Regions from separate parts of the Bacillus sp. PK5-006 genome, predicted to be linked through region 2. Evidence: predicted binding sites of a transcription regulator. Region 2 holds the regulator's gene; the other holds the start of a gene.
The links. Region 2 encodes NrdR, which represses ribonucleotide reductase genes. Its sites were predicted from a motif close to AACACNATATATNGTGTT; they were not measured.
Positions count from the first base shown of each region.

Region 1: a site for NrdR is predicted at 1,664-1,681, ahead of nrdI (class Ib ribonucleoside-diphosphate reductase assembly flavoprotein NrdI). Genes of this name have one in related genera too.

Region 1 covers NZ_CP096414.1:1,996,368-2,003,445, reverse strand. The annotation lists gene miaA (tRNA (adenosine(37)-N6)-dimethylallyltransferase MiaA) at 1-437, shown strand, start outside; gene hfq (RNA chaperone Hfq) at 463-684, shown strand; gene M1D84_RS10420 (YmzC family protein) at 847-1,167, shown strand; gene M1D84_RS10415 (hypothetical protein) at 1,247-1,459, shown strand; gene nrdI (class Ib ribonucleoside-diphosphate reductase assembly flavoprotein NrdI) at 1,725-2,117, shown strand; gene nrdE (class 1b ribonucleoside-diphosphate reductase subunit alpha) at 2,077-4,179, shown strand; gene nrdF (class 1b ribonucleoside-diphosphate reductase subunit beta) at 4,197-5,177, shown strand; gene M1D84_RS10395 (hypothetical protein) at 5,266-5,883, shown strand; gene M1D84_RS10390 (N-acetylmuramoyl-L-alanine amidase) at 5,951-6,709, opposite strand; gene spoVK (stage V sporulation protein K) at 7,030-7,078, shown strand, end outside.
Region 2 covers NZ_CP096414.1:1,131,837-1,138,914, reverse strand. The annotation lists gene M1D84_RS05840 (replication initiation and membrane attachment family protein) at 1-1,281, opposite strand, end outside; gene nrdR (transcriptional regulator NrdR) at 1,383-1,841, opposite strand; gene M1D84_RS05830 (hypothetical protein) at 1,846-2,232, opposite strand; gene speD (adenosylmethionine decarboxylase) at 2,416-2,796, opposite strand; gene M1D84_RS05820 (glyceraldehyde-3-phosphate dehydrogenase) at 3,032-4,054, opposite strand; gene coaE (dephospho-CoA kinase) at 4,227-4,832, opposite strand; gene ytaF (sporulation membrane protein YtaF) at 4,846-5,478, opposite strand; gene mutM (DNA-formamidopyrimidine glycosylase) at 5,653-6,486, opposite strand; gene polA (DNA polymerase I) at 6,513-7,078, opposite strand, start outside.

The DNA.
Region 1 (7,078 bases), 860 kb from region 2:
CAACAGGTCAGAAAATGTCGGAGATGCAAAAGGGGCATCAAGAAGTTCCTCTTTATGATACAGCCTTCATTGGGCTGAAAATGGATCGAGAGGTTTTGTACGAGCGCATTCATCAAAGAATTGATATGATGATAGATGAAGGCTTAATTGAAGAAGTGAGAGCACTTTATCAATCTGGCTTGAAGGATTGTCAGTCTGTTCAAGCCATTGGTTATAAAGAGCTGTATGCCTATTTTCAAGGTGACTGCTCACTTGATGAAGCCATCCAGCAATTAAAGCAAAATTCCCGTAGATATGCGAAGCGTCAGTTCACGTGGTTCCGTAATAAAATGGCGGTCACTTGGTTTGATATGACACCGCCTTGCCACTTTTCAGACAAAAAAGAGGAAATTTTCGCATATATAGCAGGAAAGCTTGGACTTAAAGCGAAACTGTAGTTATCAGAATCAAGGAGGACGAAACATGAAACCGATTAATATTCAGGAGCAGTTTTTGAATCAGATCCGCAAAGACAATACATTTGTCACAGTATTCTTGCTGAATGGCTTTCAGCTTCGCGGTCAAGTGAAAGGGTTTGACAATTTCACGGTGCTGCTTGAAACAGAAGGGAAGCAGCAGCTTATTTATAAACACGCCATTTCTACATTTGCACCTCAAAAGAATGTAAATTTAGAATTAGAATAGGATATGTTGTATTTAAAATAGCCCCATGCCTCTGCGAATAAACCGGCCGGAACCCGCTACGTTTTTTGTCAGTGCAGAGGGGCTATTTTGCATGCAATGAAACTTTTCTGCCAATTTTCCGTATAATTCCTTATTGGATATTAGAAGGGTGAGGGGATTCATATGGAAAATGCAGAGCTTGAATTAAGAAGGATTAGAGTGATCCTCCTTTTGATTGGAATTGTTGTCTTGTTTGGATCGTGCGCTATCTCAAACATTGAAACGAGACAAGAAAGTTGGAATAACCATTCTCATGAAAATGCAGATGGAGTTTTACCATCATCTGCTGCACTAAAAAATAATCATTTTGCTGTTGTGAAAGATGATCAAGTACATGTGTACCGATTTGATGAAAAAGAAGGAGAGCTGACTCTCGTTACAACGAAATACATAGATGAATGGGACGACGAAGAATATGATGATGACCTTGATGAAGACGAGTAAGCACGTAAATTTACAAATGAATGTGAAGTCGCTACACTATAATCATGCATCAGACATCTAGACAGAAAAGGATGAGTTCATGACACATAAAATTAAAATTAATCATTGGGAACAAACTTGTGAAGACGATTCCTGTTTCGAATATGGAACAAGCGTTTCTGTAAATGGGAAAGAATTAGTGAGAGAAGCTTCAATCGTCTCTGCGCTTGAAGCGGTGCTAAAAGAATTAGGTGTTGAAGTGGAAATTACAGAAGTGTCAGAAGATTTACAGTGCGATGCCTACAAAAAATAAAACAAAAAGTCTAGTCTACTAAGCGATTTTTTTTCGTGTTATGATAGATTTCGGTTTCAGTTGAATAGGGAGTAGAGCAGTCTATTTTTAGATCCTGTTCTGCTCTATTTATTTGAACGTACGAGTTCGGCTATGAAGGTTCGGCCGGGTTGGTTGATTTTTTTCGTTTCGAACATCTATATGTTGTGTTTTGAAAAAACATAGTATACTATATATAGTGAATAACGAAATGATCAACAATACTAAAAACTAGGTCGTGATGGAATTGATTCAAATCGTATTTGATTCAAAAACAGGAAATGTTCAACGCTTTTTGGACAAGACCCCTTTTACAGACAAACGAAAATTGACTGGAGAAGAGTTTTTGGATACGCCGTTTATTCTCGTCACCTTTACGACAGGATTTGGACAAGTCCCTAGTACCACTCAGTCCTTTTTAGAGAAAAATGCTCACCTTTTACTAGGTGTTGCGGTGAGTGGCAACAAAGTGTGGGGAGATAATTTTGCAAAAAGCGCCGATACGATTTCTAAACAATATCAAGTTCCTATTTTGCACACCTTTGAACTAAGCGGAACAAAAAGGGATGTTGAATTGTTTACACAGGAGGTAGAAAGAATTGTCACAAAATCAGGTTCCAAAGTGGATACAATTAAATAACGAAATTATGATTCAAAAAGAAGGAAAGTTTCAGTTCGATAAGGACAAAGAAGCTGTACATAGTTATTTCGTAGATTACATTAATCAAAACACGGTCTTTTTTCATAATCTAGAAGAGAAGATTGATTACTTAATAGAAAACGACTACTATGAGGAAGAATTTTTAAGACAATACAGCATGGCAGATATTAAAGAAGTCTTTGAAGCTGCATATGCCAAAAAATTTAGATTCCCATCATTTATGAGTGCATTTAAGTTTTACAATGACTATGCACTGAAAACAAATGATAAAAAGAAAATCCTTGAACGCTATGAAGACCGCATTTCAGTTGTAGCACTTTTCTTTGCGGGTGGAGATAAAGAAAAAGCACTTGAGTTTGTAGAACTGATGATCAATCAAGAGTACCAGCCAAGTACACCAACCTTCTTGAACGCTGGACGTAAAAGACGCGGTGAGCTTGTGAGCTGCTTCTTGCTTGAAGTAAATGACTCACTAAACGATATTTCAAGAGCGATTGATATTTCCATGCAGCTGTCAAAATTAGGCGGCGGCGTCAGTTTGAACCTGTCAAAACTTCGTGCAAAAGGCGAAGCAATCAAAGATGTCGAAAACGCGACAAAAGGTGTCGTCGGCGTGATGAAGCTTCTTGATAATGCGTTCAGATATGCAGATCAAATGGGGCAAAGACAAGGATCAGGCAGCGCCTACTTGAATATTTTCCACAGAGATATCAATGATTTCTTAGATACGAAAAAAATCTCTGCCGATGAAGATGTTCGCGTGAAAACTCTATCCATTGGAGTCGTCATCCCGGATAAATTTATCGAGCTTGCTAGAGAAGATAAAACAGCTTACACCTTCTATCCGCATACAGTCTATAAAGAATATGGACAGCATCTTGATGAGATGGACATGGAAGAAATGTATGACGAGCTTGTAGAAAACCCGAAAGTTAAAAAAGAAAAAGTCAATCCGAGAAAGCTTCTTGAAAAATTGGCTGTTCTACGCTCAGAATCAGGCTATCCATATATCATGTTCCAAGATAATGTAAACAGAGAGCATGCCTTGAACCATATTTCACGAGTGAAATTCTCAAACCTTTGCTCAGAAGTGCTTCAGGCGTCAGAGGTTTCTTCTTACACGGACTATGATCAAGAAGATGAAATCGGCCTTGATATTTCTTGTAACCTTGGTTCATTAAATATCATGAATGTCATGAAAAACAAATCGATTGAAAAAACGGTTAAGCTTGCAACAGACTCACTAACGCTTGTGTCTGAAACAACAGACATTCGCAATGCACCGGCTGTTCGAAAAGCGAACAAAGCGATGAAGTCAATCGGACTTGGCGCGATGAACCTTCACGGGTATTTAGCTCAAAACCAAATTGCCTATGAAAGTGAAGAAGCAAGAGATTTTGCAAATACGTTCTTTATGATGGTGAACTATTATTCAATTAAACGCTCAAGTGAGATTGCAAAAGAAAAAGGAGAAACATTCCATCGTTATGAAGGCTCTGGCTACGCAACTGGTGAGTACTTCAATAAATACGTGGAGAATGATTTCACACCAAAAACAGAAAAAGCAGCAGCACTATTTGAAGGCATGCACATTCCAACAAAAGAAGACTGGGCAGCACTCAAAGAATTTGTAGCGGAACATGGCATGTATCACAGCTATCGTTTATGTATTGCACCAACAGGTTCCATTTCTTATGTTCAATCGGCAACAGCTTCTGTGATGCCAATTATGGAACGTATCGAAGAAAGAACATACGGCAACAGCAAAACCTATTACCCAATGCCAGGTCTTTCAGCACAAAACTGGTTCTTCTATAAAGAAGCGTACGATATGGACATGTTTAAAGTGGTCGATATGATCGCAACGATTCAGCAGCACGTCGATCAAGGAATCAGCTTTACACTATTCTTAAAAGATACGATGACAACGCGTGATTTAAACCGCATCGATCTTTATGCACACCATAAAGGCATTAAGACACTTTATTATGCAAGAACGAAGGATACAGGGCAGGAAGGCTGTCTTTCTTGTGTTGTTTGATTAAAGGAGAGTTTAACGTGACAAAAATTTATGATGCAGCCAACTGGTCAAAACACGAAGACGATTTTACACAAATGTTTTACAACCAAAATGTAAAGCAGTTCTGGCTTCCAGAAGAGATTTCCTTAAACGGCGATCTCTTAACATGGAAATATTTAGGTGAAAAAGAGCGAGATACGTATATGAAGGTACTTGCTGGACTGACTTTACTTGATACAGAACAAGGAAATACAGGGATGCCGATTGTTGCTGAACATGTGGACGGCCATCAGCGTAAAGCTGTACTCAACTTTATGGCAATGATGGAAAATGCGGTGCATGCGAAATCATACTCAAATATCTTCATGACACTCGCACCAACTGAAACGATCAGTGAAGTGTTTGAATGGGTCAAGAAGAATAAATTCCTGCAAAAGAAAGCAGATATGATTGTCAGTTTATACCGTTCGATTCAAAAGGACGATCCTATTTCTCTCTTTAAAGCAATGGTTGCTTCTGTTTATTTAGAGAGTTTCCTATTTTATAGTGGTTTTTACTACCCGCTTTATTTCTATGGACAAGGAAAGCTCATGCAAAGTGGTGAAATCATCAACTTAATTTTGCGTGATGAAGCGATTCATGGTGTGTACGTTGGATTATTAGCACAAGAAATTTACAACAAACAAACACCTGACGTGCAAAAAGAGCTGTATGATTTCTCTATTGACCTTTTAAACGAGCTTTATGAAAATGAACTTCATTACACTGAAGATATTTATGACCAAGTCAATTTATCGCATGATGTGAAAAAGTTTATTCGTTACAATGCCAATAAAGCGTTAATGAACCTTGGATTTGCCCCTTACTTTGAAGAAGAAGAGATTAACCCTATTGTATTGAATGGACTCAATACAAAAACAAAGTCGCATGACTTCTTCTCAATGAAAGGGAACGGCTACAAAAAAGCAACAGTTGAGCCGTTAAAAGATGACGACTTCTTCTTTGGAGATGAATCATAAGGAAAGCGTAAAAGTCAAAACGCATCACTCGTTTTGGCTTTTTGCCATTTCTAACAATGTGATAGTTACATACTGGAGGTTACCGAACATGGGAAAAATGGACGAAATCATTTTAGTAGCACCACGCGCACGCGTGTTTCAAAACGAAACACTTGCGTTTAATGGTGTGAACAGTGAAGAGAAAACAATCAGCACCATTATGAAAGAAATCGAAGAGCACTTCGAGCAAATGCGAAGAGGCGATGCAGAAGAAAATCCTGACTTCAAGCAGCCGATTCCTTATGTCGTGATTAAGCGTGAGGACGAAGTGTATGTATACGAAAGACTTCAAGGCGGGGGAGAGACTCGCTTACATCATAAGTTATCTCTTGGCTTTGGGGGGCATATGAATTTCATCGAAGGAAAAAACTTTGCTGAGATTCTAAAAGAAAATACAGATCGTGAGCTGGACGAAGAACTTTCTATTCAAGAAGAAGACAAACTTGAAATGAAAACCCTTGGTTTAATCAATGACGATGACAACAGTGTCGGCCGTGTGCACATCGGACTGTTATCAGCGCTTGAGCTATCTCCGGGTGCTCATGTGGAAGTAAAAGAAACAGATCAAATCTCAGGAAAATGGATGAAAGCAGCCGATTTGAAAAAGCCTGAATACTTCGATCGTCTTGAAACATGGTCTCAATTTGTCGTTAACATCTTAGCGTAAATGAATACACAACAAACCGGCTCAGCAGAAGACTTGAGCCGGTTTGTTTCGTTACAACAGCTTCAGCTTATTGGAAAACGAATGCGTCGTGACCGGCCTGCTTCAATCTTGCGACGAGATCATCTGCATTTTGCTTTGTACGGAAAGCCCCGGCCTGCACTCGGAACATACCGCCGTCTAATACAACAAACGCGTCAAAGCCTTTGGATTTAAGTGTTGCTGCTAATTCATCTGCATTGGCTTTCACTTTGAAAGCTCCTGCCTGCACTTTATAAAGATTACTTGCTTTTTTTTTCAATTGAAAGGCTTCTTCTAGACCAGTCGCATGAGCGCGAGCGATGCCTTGAAGGAAGGTTGCGTTGCGGAGCTTATTAGCATCAGCTGCTGTATCGATGAAACCATTCTCTGTTAAAATAGCGGGCATAGAAGTTTCTCGAAGAACGTGGAAGTTCGCAGTTTTCTTGCCGCGGTTAGCAAAATCAACCGAGCGGACAATTTCATCATGAAGGGCATTGCGATACGTGGTGGTCGGTGCTGAAACGCCAGGATACACATAGCTTTCAAACCCTGTCCCCCCGCCAGCATTAATATGAATAGACACGAAATAGTCTGCCCCCCAGCTGTTTGCCGCATTCGTACGCTGGGACAAAGTGACGGATTGGTCAGTTGAACGACTTAAGCGGACGGAAACCCCATCATATTCACTAATCAAAATGTCTCTCAACAAAAGCGCGATTTGAAGTGTTATATTTTTCTCCAAAAGTCCATTAGCACTAGCTCCAGAATCTGTTCCTCCGTGGCCAGGATCAATAAAAATTTTCACCATCTATTCATCACCTCGTCTTTATTTTATGAGAAAATAGAAGAATTGCCTGTACAAAATGCGGAAATCATTGAGACTCTTTTCTGCATCATTTGTGATTAAAAAGCTACATTTTTCTAAGAAAAAGCAAATTGTTGGTTTGTCCGCCCAAACGGGATGAATACAATGGAAATAGCACATCATTTCCTGGGAAACCGCAGAAATCCCTACAATATTCGGTATCTCGGGTCATTTTGACAGCAAACTTGGGCTTAAGCGGGCGATTGTCACGATTACAGCTCCACCCGAATAGAATAAAGAGAGAAGAGCGAGAGGTGAATACGTTGGAGCGAGCTGTCACATATAAAAACAACGGCCAAATCAATATTATAC
Region 2 (7,078 bases):
TTTCTCTTCCCGGACAACTTTTCCTGTACCATATGGGCTGCGCTGCTTTTTCTGCTGCGCCCACTCTGTCATTTGTCTGTTCTCTTCTTTGGCAATTTTCATGGCCGCTGCTACGGTTTTGATTTTCTTCCTCACCCAATGAGCGGCGATTTTTTGCATATATGTTTTTGACAGCTTCATATCTGTTTTGAGTAATGTATAGTAGATGAGAACATTCATGACACCTGGCTCTAGCTGCTGCTCGAGCATGATATCTTCGACAATTCTTAAGTCGGCATACGTTGGCTCAATACCATCTGCCATGTCTTTTAGCAGCTCTCTAGGCGAAATATGATCCAGTTTTTCAATCAATTTTGCATCTGGAGTATCAGCCGCCGGCGTCTTTGAAGCATCTTGGCGCAAGTGTCTTGGCTGTTTTTGATCAATCAGCTTTGGCTGTTCGCCTCTGTATTCAATTTGGTACCAGTCTCTTGCTGCTTTTCTCAGCTCTTCTGTTGAGATCATTTGATCCGAACCGCATGCACCTGCTACAATATTTTGCATTTGAAGCGGGGTGATGCCGTATACAACAGCTAACTTCTTAATTGTTTCTTTTACCTGCTTTGTCAAAGCCTTTCTTGGAATCATCATGTCAGACATACCTGCTAATAATAGATCGAAATCAAAGGATTCGTCTGAGAGCGGTGCCGGCTGACTCGATCCAACGGTCACATATTCATAGCCTTGATCAAGCGATGACGCCTGATGAATTTCTTCTGTCATCTTGCGCTCGCCTGGCTGCAATACGTGAAAGACTTCTTCAAACGACCGTGAAATGTTCTTTGCTTCTGCAGGAACACCTGGATAGGAGAAATAATCACGCAGCTGCATATATTTTGCTTTCTCAACCCGATGGTACAGCAGGACATTCAGCATACCATCTTGGAAAAACTCATCTGGTCTTAGCGGCGGTACAAGCTCATATGTAAACAGTCTGCCTTCTTCCGTTTCCTGTTCATATGTGCGGAGTAAGCCGATCGCTTCAAGCTTTAAACGTTCCTCAAAAATATCATTTAAATTCGTCTGCAGCATGACCATGAGCTGCCGATGAGGTGCAGGTTTCCCCCACATACGATTTTGTTCCAGCTCACCCCACAGCGTCATGTATAAGCTGAAAGCGGACATGCCAATAAGCGGCTGATATAAAAGAGTGATGAGCTGTCTATCGATGTCACCGAGCAATGAAGCGCTTTTGACGACATACGGATCGACGGCTAGCACTTCCTTCCAATGCTCTGTCATATGCTGATCCTCCCCATGAATTGCGATTGTTTCCATTGTACACTCTTTTTACGTTTTACGCTTTACGCAGGAAAAAGAGCATGAAGAATCTCCAGCTCTTTTTAGCGTTCTTTCTTTAATAGATCTTTTAATTCATCAATAAAAACATTGATGTCTTTAAACTGCCGATAAACCGAGGCAAACCTGACGTAAGACACTTCATCAATTTTCGCCAGCTCGTCCATGACCATTTCACCTACAAGCTCGCTTTTCACCTCTGACATGCCTTGATTGCGCAGTTCTTTTTCGATATTAAAGCAGACATCCTCCAGCTGCTTTAAAGCGACAGGACGCTTTTCACACGCTTTGATGAGTCCTCTCAGCATTTTTTCCCGGCTGAATTCTTCTCGAATCCCTTCTTTTTTCACCACAATCAGCGGTAATTCTTCTAATTTTTCAAACGTCGTAAAGCGATATTGGCAGCTTTCGCACTCTCTTCTACGACGGATGGATTTCCCTTCATCTACTGGTCTTGAATCAAGCACCCTTGTGCCAAGGTGCTGACATGTGGGACATTTCATTTCATCAGCTCCGATCTATTCTTGGAAGTTGTTTGTCTAGTTCATCATAAAGGGACAGAACGGTCTTTTGACTATAGCCGAAATCTGTTGGCAGGGCCGTTTCTGTTGTCACATTAAAATCGACAGCTGTTTCAAAAGGACGAATTGAAATGACAGTCGCCACGAGAAAGGCTTTTTTCGGCAATCGTATGTTTGCGCTGATTTCACCTCGTTCTGCTGAAACAGATGTCACTTGATAAGAATCGCTTCGGGAAAGAATGGTTTCCACCGCTTGAAAAACTTGTGCATTCGTCGATTTGTAGTAATGGCTTTTCAGTTCTGACACTGGATGCTCGTCAGATGTTTCTGTATGGTTTGACATGAATCGCTTAAACTTTTGTCTTAAAGTCATACACGTATCCCCTTTGCCATAATGCCTCTTTCTTTATTTTATAAAAAAAACCTTTGTTTTCCTAGAACAAAAGTATAGACAAGCTGGGGAATGTTGGATTTTTTATCAAAAAAATATAAAAAGGAGCATAACACAAAGGCATTCAATGCTTTTGGCCAGCTCCCATTGCAATCTTTTTTATGTTTACAGTGCTTTGGCTTGTGCCTGTTTTACTTGTACAGGTCCCATGCCTCGAGGAATTTCGATGTTTTCTCTTGTTTCAGCACCTAATTCATCTCCGATATGATCTGCTGCAATATTCGGATCTAGGTCACCGCAAGTATAAACATCTATGCTCGCATAACCATGTTCAGGAAAGCTGTGAATTGTCAGATGAGATTCAGAAATAATGACAACTCCACTTACTCCTTGAGGTGCAAATTTGTGAAAAGCAACCTCTCTTACCTCAGCTCCTGATTTCAAAGCTGCATTTACAAACGTTTTTTCAATAAAATCCATGTCGTTCAGTTTATCACAGTCGCATCCCCATAGCTCGGAGATAACGTGACGTCCGATTGTTTCCATCATGGACCCCCCTTTAAACAAGAATGAAAGAGTGAAGTTCTAAGCAGCCGGACCGGACATATACCACGGGGGAAAGTTAGTCCTAAGAGGTCCTAACCCTTTAAGTATACCCGAATGAGTCTGCGAACAAGAAGTTCACGAAAAATAGTATACTTTGTTTAGACCCATTTTGCAAGCTGTGTTTTTAGTGGGATTTTCTCTCATTTCTTGAAAAGGGACGATCGTCTTCTTCATTTCAAACAGCAGACAGCTCTTTCATCTGTGCGCCGACAAACTTTACAAGGTCAACCACTCGGCATGAATAACCCCATTCATTGTCATACCATGCAAGAACTTTCACTTTTCTCCCTTCCATTACCATCGTTGTCAGTCCATCAACGACTGCTGAATAAGGATTTGTGTTAAAGTCCGTAGAAACAAGCGGCTCATCTGTGTAATCTAAAATACCGGCAAGAGATGTTTTAGATGCATTCGAGAAGGCTGCATTGACTTCTTCGGCTGTCACATCTTTTTTCAAGTCAACGACAAGATCAACCATCGACACATTGGAAACTGGTACGCGAAGTGCAAGTCCATGTAATTTCCCTTTCATGTGCGGAAGCACTAAAGAAAGCGCTTTAGCGGCACCCGTCGTAGTTGGAATAATGGACTGAGCACATGCTCTCGCCCGGCGCAGATCCTTATGCGGGTTATCGATATTTTTTTGATCATTTGTATAAGCATGAACCGTTGTCATTAAACCATTGTCGATGCCAAATTCATCATCTAACAGTTTCACAACTGGTGCTAAACAGTTTGTTGTACAAGATGCGTTTGAAATAATGACGTGCTTTTCAGGATCAAGATCATCCTCATTGACACCCATCACAATCGTAATGTCTTCATTTTTGCCTGGAGCTGTTAGAACGACTTTTTTCGCTCCGGCATCTATATGGCCCATCGCTTGATCTTTTGAATTAAATTTACCTGTTGCTTCAATGACGATATCAATCCCAAGCTCTCCCCATGGAAGCTGCTTTGGATCTCTATTATTAAGCAAAAGAACTCTTTTGCCATTCACAATCAAGGCGTCATCTTCTGCTGTCACATCACATTCGTAACGTCCATGATTTGTATCATATTTAATTAAATGTGCTAGCGTTTCGGCAGGATAGCTTGCGTTCACCGCTACAATTTGAATTTGATCATCAAGCATTGCTTTTCTGAAGACCATGCGTCCAATTCTGCCAAACCCATTGATCGCTGCTTTTACCTTCATGAACAGGTCACTCCTCTATTATGTGTTATACTCAATAAATTTATTTATGAAATTAGTATATCACATTAGAATGTAATTGCCAGTATATAAACGTATATTTTCTAAAAAGGGCTGTTCTTTTCAAAGGAAATCAGAATAAAGCATAAAAAAAGAAGAGTACGTGTATGTACTCTTACTTATCTGTATGTTCCCATTCATTTAATATGTTCTGCAATTGCTTTCTAATAAACGCGAGATCTTGTGTGTTCTCTATCACGCGGTCTGCTTTTTTACATTTCTCCTCAAGAGGCTGCTGAGAGTGTATTCGATTCAGCGCTTCTTCCTCGTCGAGGTCATTTCGATTCATGAGCCGCGACAGCTGCAATTCAGGCGTTGTATACACCACAATGATGCGGTCGACGAGACTTTCCAGCTGACTTTCAAATAAAAGCGGGATATCGAGGACAACGAAGGTTTCCTTCTGACTAACCCCTTCATCTCGCTGTTTGAGCATTTCTTTTCTCACTTCAGGATGAACAATCGCATTCAGCTGCTTTCTTTTCTCTTCATCAGAAAAAATGATGGCTCCAAGCTGCTGCCGGTTCAGCTCCCCATTTGGCAGGAGAACATCCTCGCCAAAGGTTTGAACGATTTGTTGAAGAGCTGGTGTACCTTTGGCAACCGCTTCTTTTGCAATGACATCTGCGTCCACGACCCGGATGCCCTGCTCTTTTATCATTTGCGAGACGGTGCTTTTTCCACTAGCAATCCCGCCTGTTAATCCAATGACAAGCGTCAATTGATTTCCTCCTTTACAGCTTCCACACCCCAATTAAAATGAGCAGAAGCCCTGGTAAGCATGCAAGTTTATCGATCCAGCGCCAATTGGCCAAGTAATGCCCGGCACGGAGCCCGATACACACAAAGAGTGAGCTCATCACGGCCACAGTGATACTCATGACAATTGGAGAAAAGCCTAGAATCGCAGCGCCAATCCCTGCGCCAAATGCATCAATGGATAAAGCAATCCCAAGAAGCACCGCTTCTATTCCATTGATCGTCCCAGAACGGTCAATATCAGCACTTGTCGGCTTTCGCAAAATTTGAATAACAAGACCAAGCGATTGCACTTCCACATTGAGCAATGTCTTTTCATGAAGAAGCAAATCGCGCTCTTTCGCTGGTTTGTAAAATTGATAAAGGACCCAAAGTCCAATGGCGATCAAAATGCCTCCACCAAGTTTATCCGTCACTGAGACAGGGAGGAATGTCGTCAGCAGGCTGCCAATCAGCATGGAAATGAGCAGCACAATCCCTGAACAGCATGCAATAATGACAATCGCTTTAAATGGAATCTTCATTTTACGAAGGCCATACGTAAAGCCTACAGAAAAGCTGTCAATACTGACTGCAATAGCTAAAAACAGGAGCGAAATCGAAATCATACCTGAACTCTTCCTTTCTGTTCATGCAACGATGATCAAGAGTCTCTAGGCGTCCTTAGACTCTTCTTCACTATATGAAGAGCAGGTGGGCTGTGTGTCAGTCTACACCTTGCTGAAAAATGAATGTTTTTTATCGTATGCACAGCAAAAAGGAAGCATGCTGATGGCTGATTTTTATTGAGGACGTTTTTGGCAGGTCACACAAAAATGTGTGCCGCGCCCTCCGACTACTGTTTTCTCAATGATGCTTCCGCATGTTTGACAAGGCTCTCCCCGCCGGTCATACACAAGAAGCTGCAGCTGAAATGTACCAATATCACCTTGTGAATTGATATATGAGCGAATCGTGCTGCCTCCTGCATCTACCGCCACTTGTAGTGTATCGATAATATGCCTGTGAAGCACTTTACACGATTCAAGGCTGAGCTGATTCGCTTTTGTTTCTGGATGAATGCCTGCTTTAAACAAAACCTCATCTACATAAATATTACCTAGTCCCACGACAATCTTTTGATCAAGCAGCGCTGTTTTGACCACACGGGATGTTTTTTTCAATTGCTCCCATAAATATTCCGGAGTGAATTGAACATCAAAAGGCTCATATCCCAGCTGTGAGAGCGGGAGTTCCTTTTCTTCTTCACCCGGCTGAAATAAATGCATCGTGCCAAATTTACGCACATCATGATACCGAAGCTCAGTACCGTCTGTAAACGTAAAGACGACGTGGACATGTTTATCGTATGGTTCATGCGCTTCATGTACACGGTATTTCCCTTCCATCCTTAAATGGGAGACCATCACGTAATGGTCTAAATGAAAGAGCAGGAACTTTCCTCTTCTTTCAATGGTTTGTATCGTTTCTCCTACCATCCTTCTTGCGAACTCTTCCGGCTCCCCAGGACGTTTGATGATATTTGGCCATTTAATATCGACCGTTTCAATCGTTTTTCCTTCGACTAACCGCTTGAGTGTGCGCCGGACGGTTTCAACTTCTGGTAATTCCGGCATGCTCCTCGCTCCTTTTTCTCTCTCTATTATTTTGCGTCGTACCAAGATGGGCCTGAAGCAAAATCAACTTTTAGCGGCACATCTAGCTGAAGTGCATTTTCCATGACTTCAGGGACAATTTTTTCAAGTATGGCAATTTCTTCTTTCGGTGCTTCAAAGATCAATTCATCGTGCACCTGTAATAAAAGATTTGCCTGCAAGTTTTCTTCTTTTAACTTTCGCGCCATATCAATCATGGCTTTTTTAATAATATCAGCTGCACTTCCTTGGATCGGTGTGTTCATGGCTGTTCGTTCGGCAAAGCTTTTGATATTAAAATTACGGCTTGTGATATCCGGGATATACCTTCTGCGTTTGAGAAGCGTCGTGACATATCCTTTTTGTTTCGCTTCCTGCACGATCTCTTCCATATAGGTTTTCACGCCTTTAAAGCTTGTTAAATAGCGTTCGATAAAGGCAGCTGCTTCTTTTCTTGTGATCCCAAGGTTTTGAGATAATCCATAGTCACTGATTCCATATACAATTCCGAAGTTGACAGCCTTGGCTTGTCTTCTCATAGAGGAAGTCACTTCTTCTTCTGAGACATGGAACA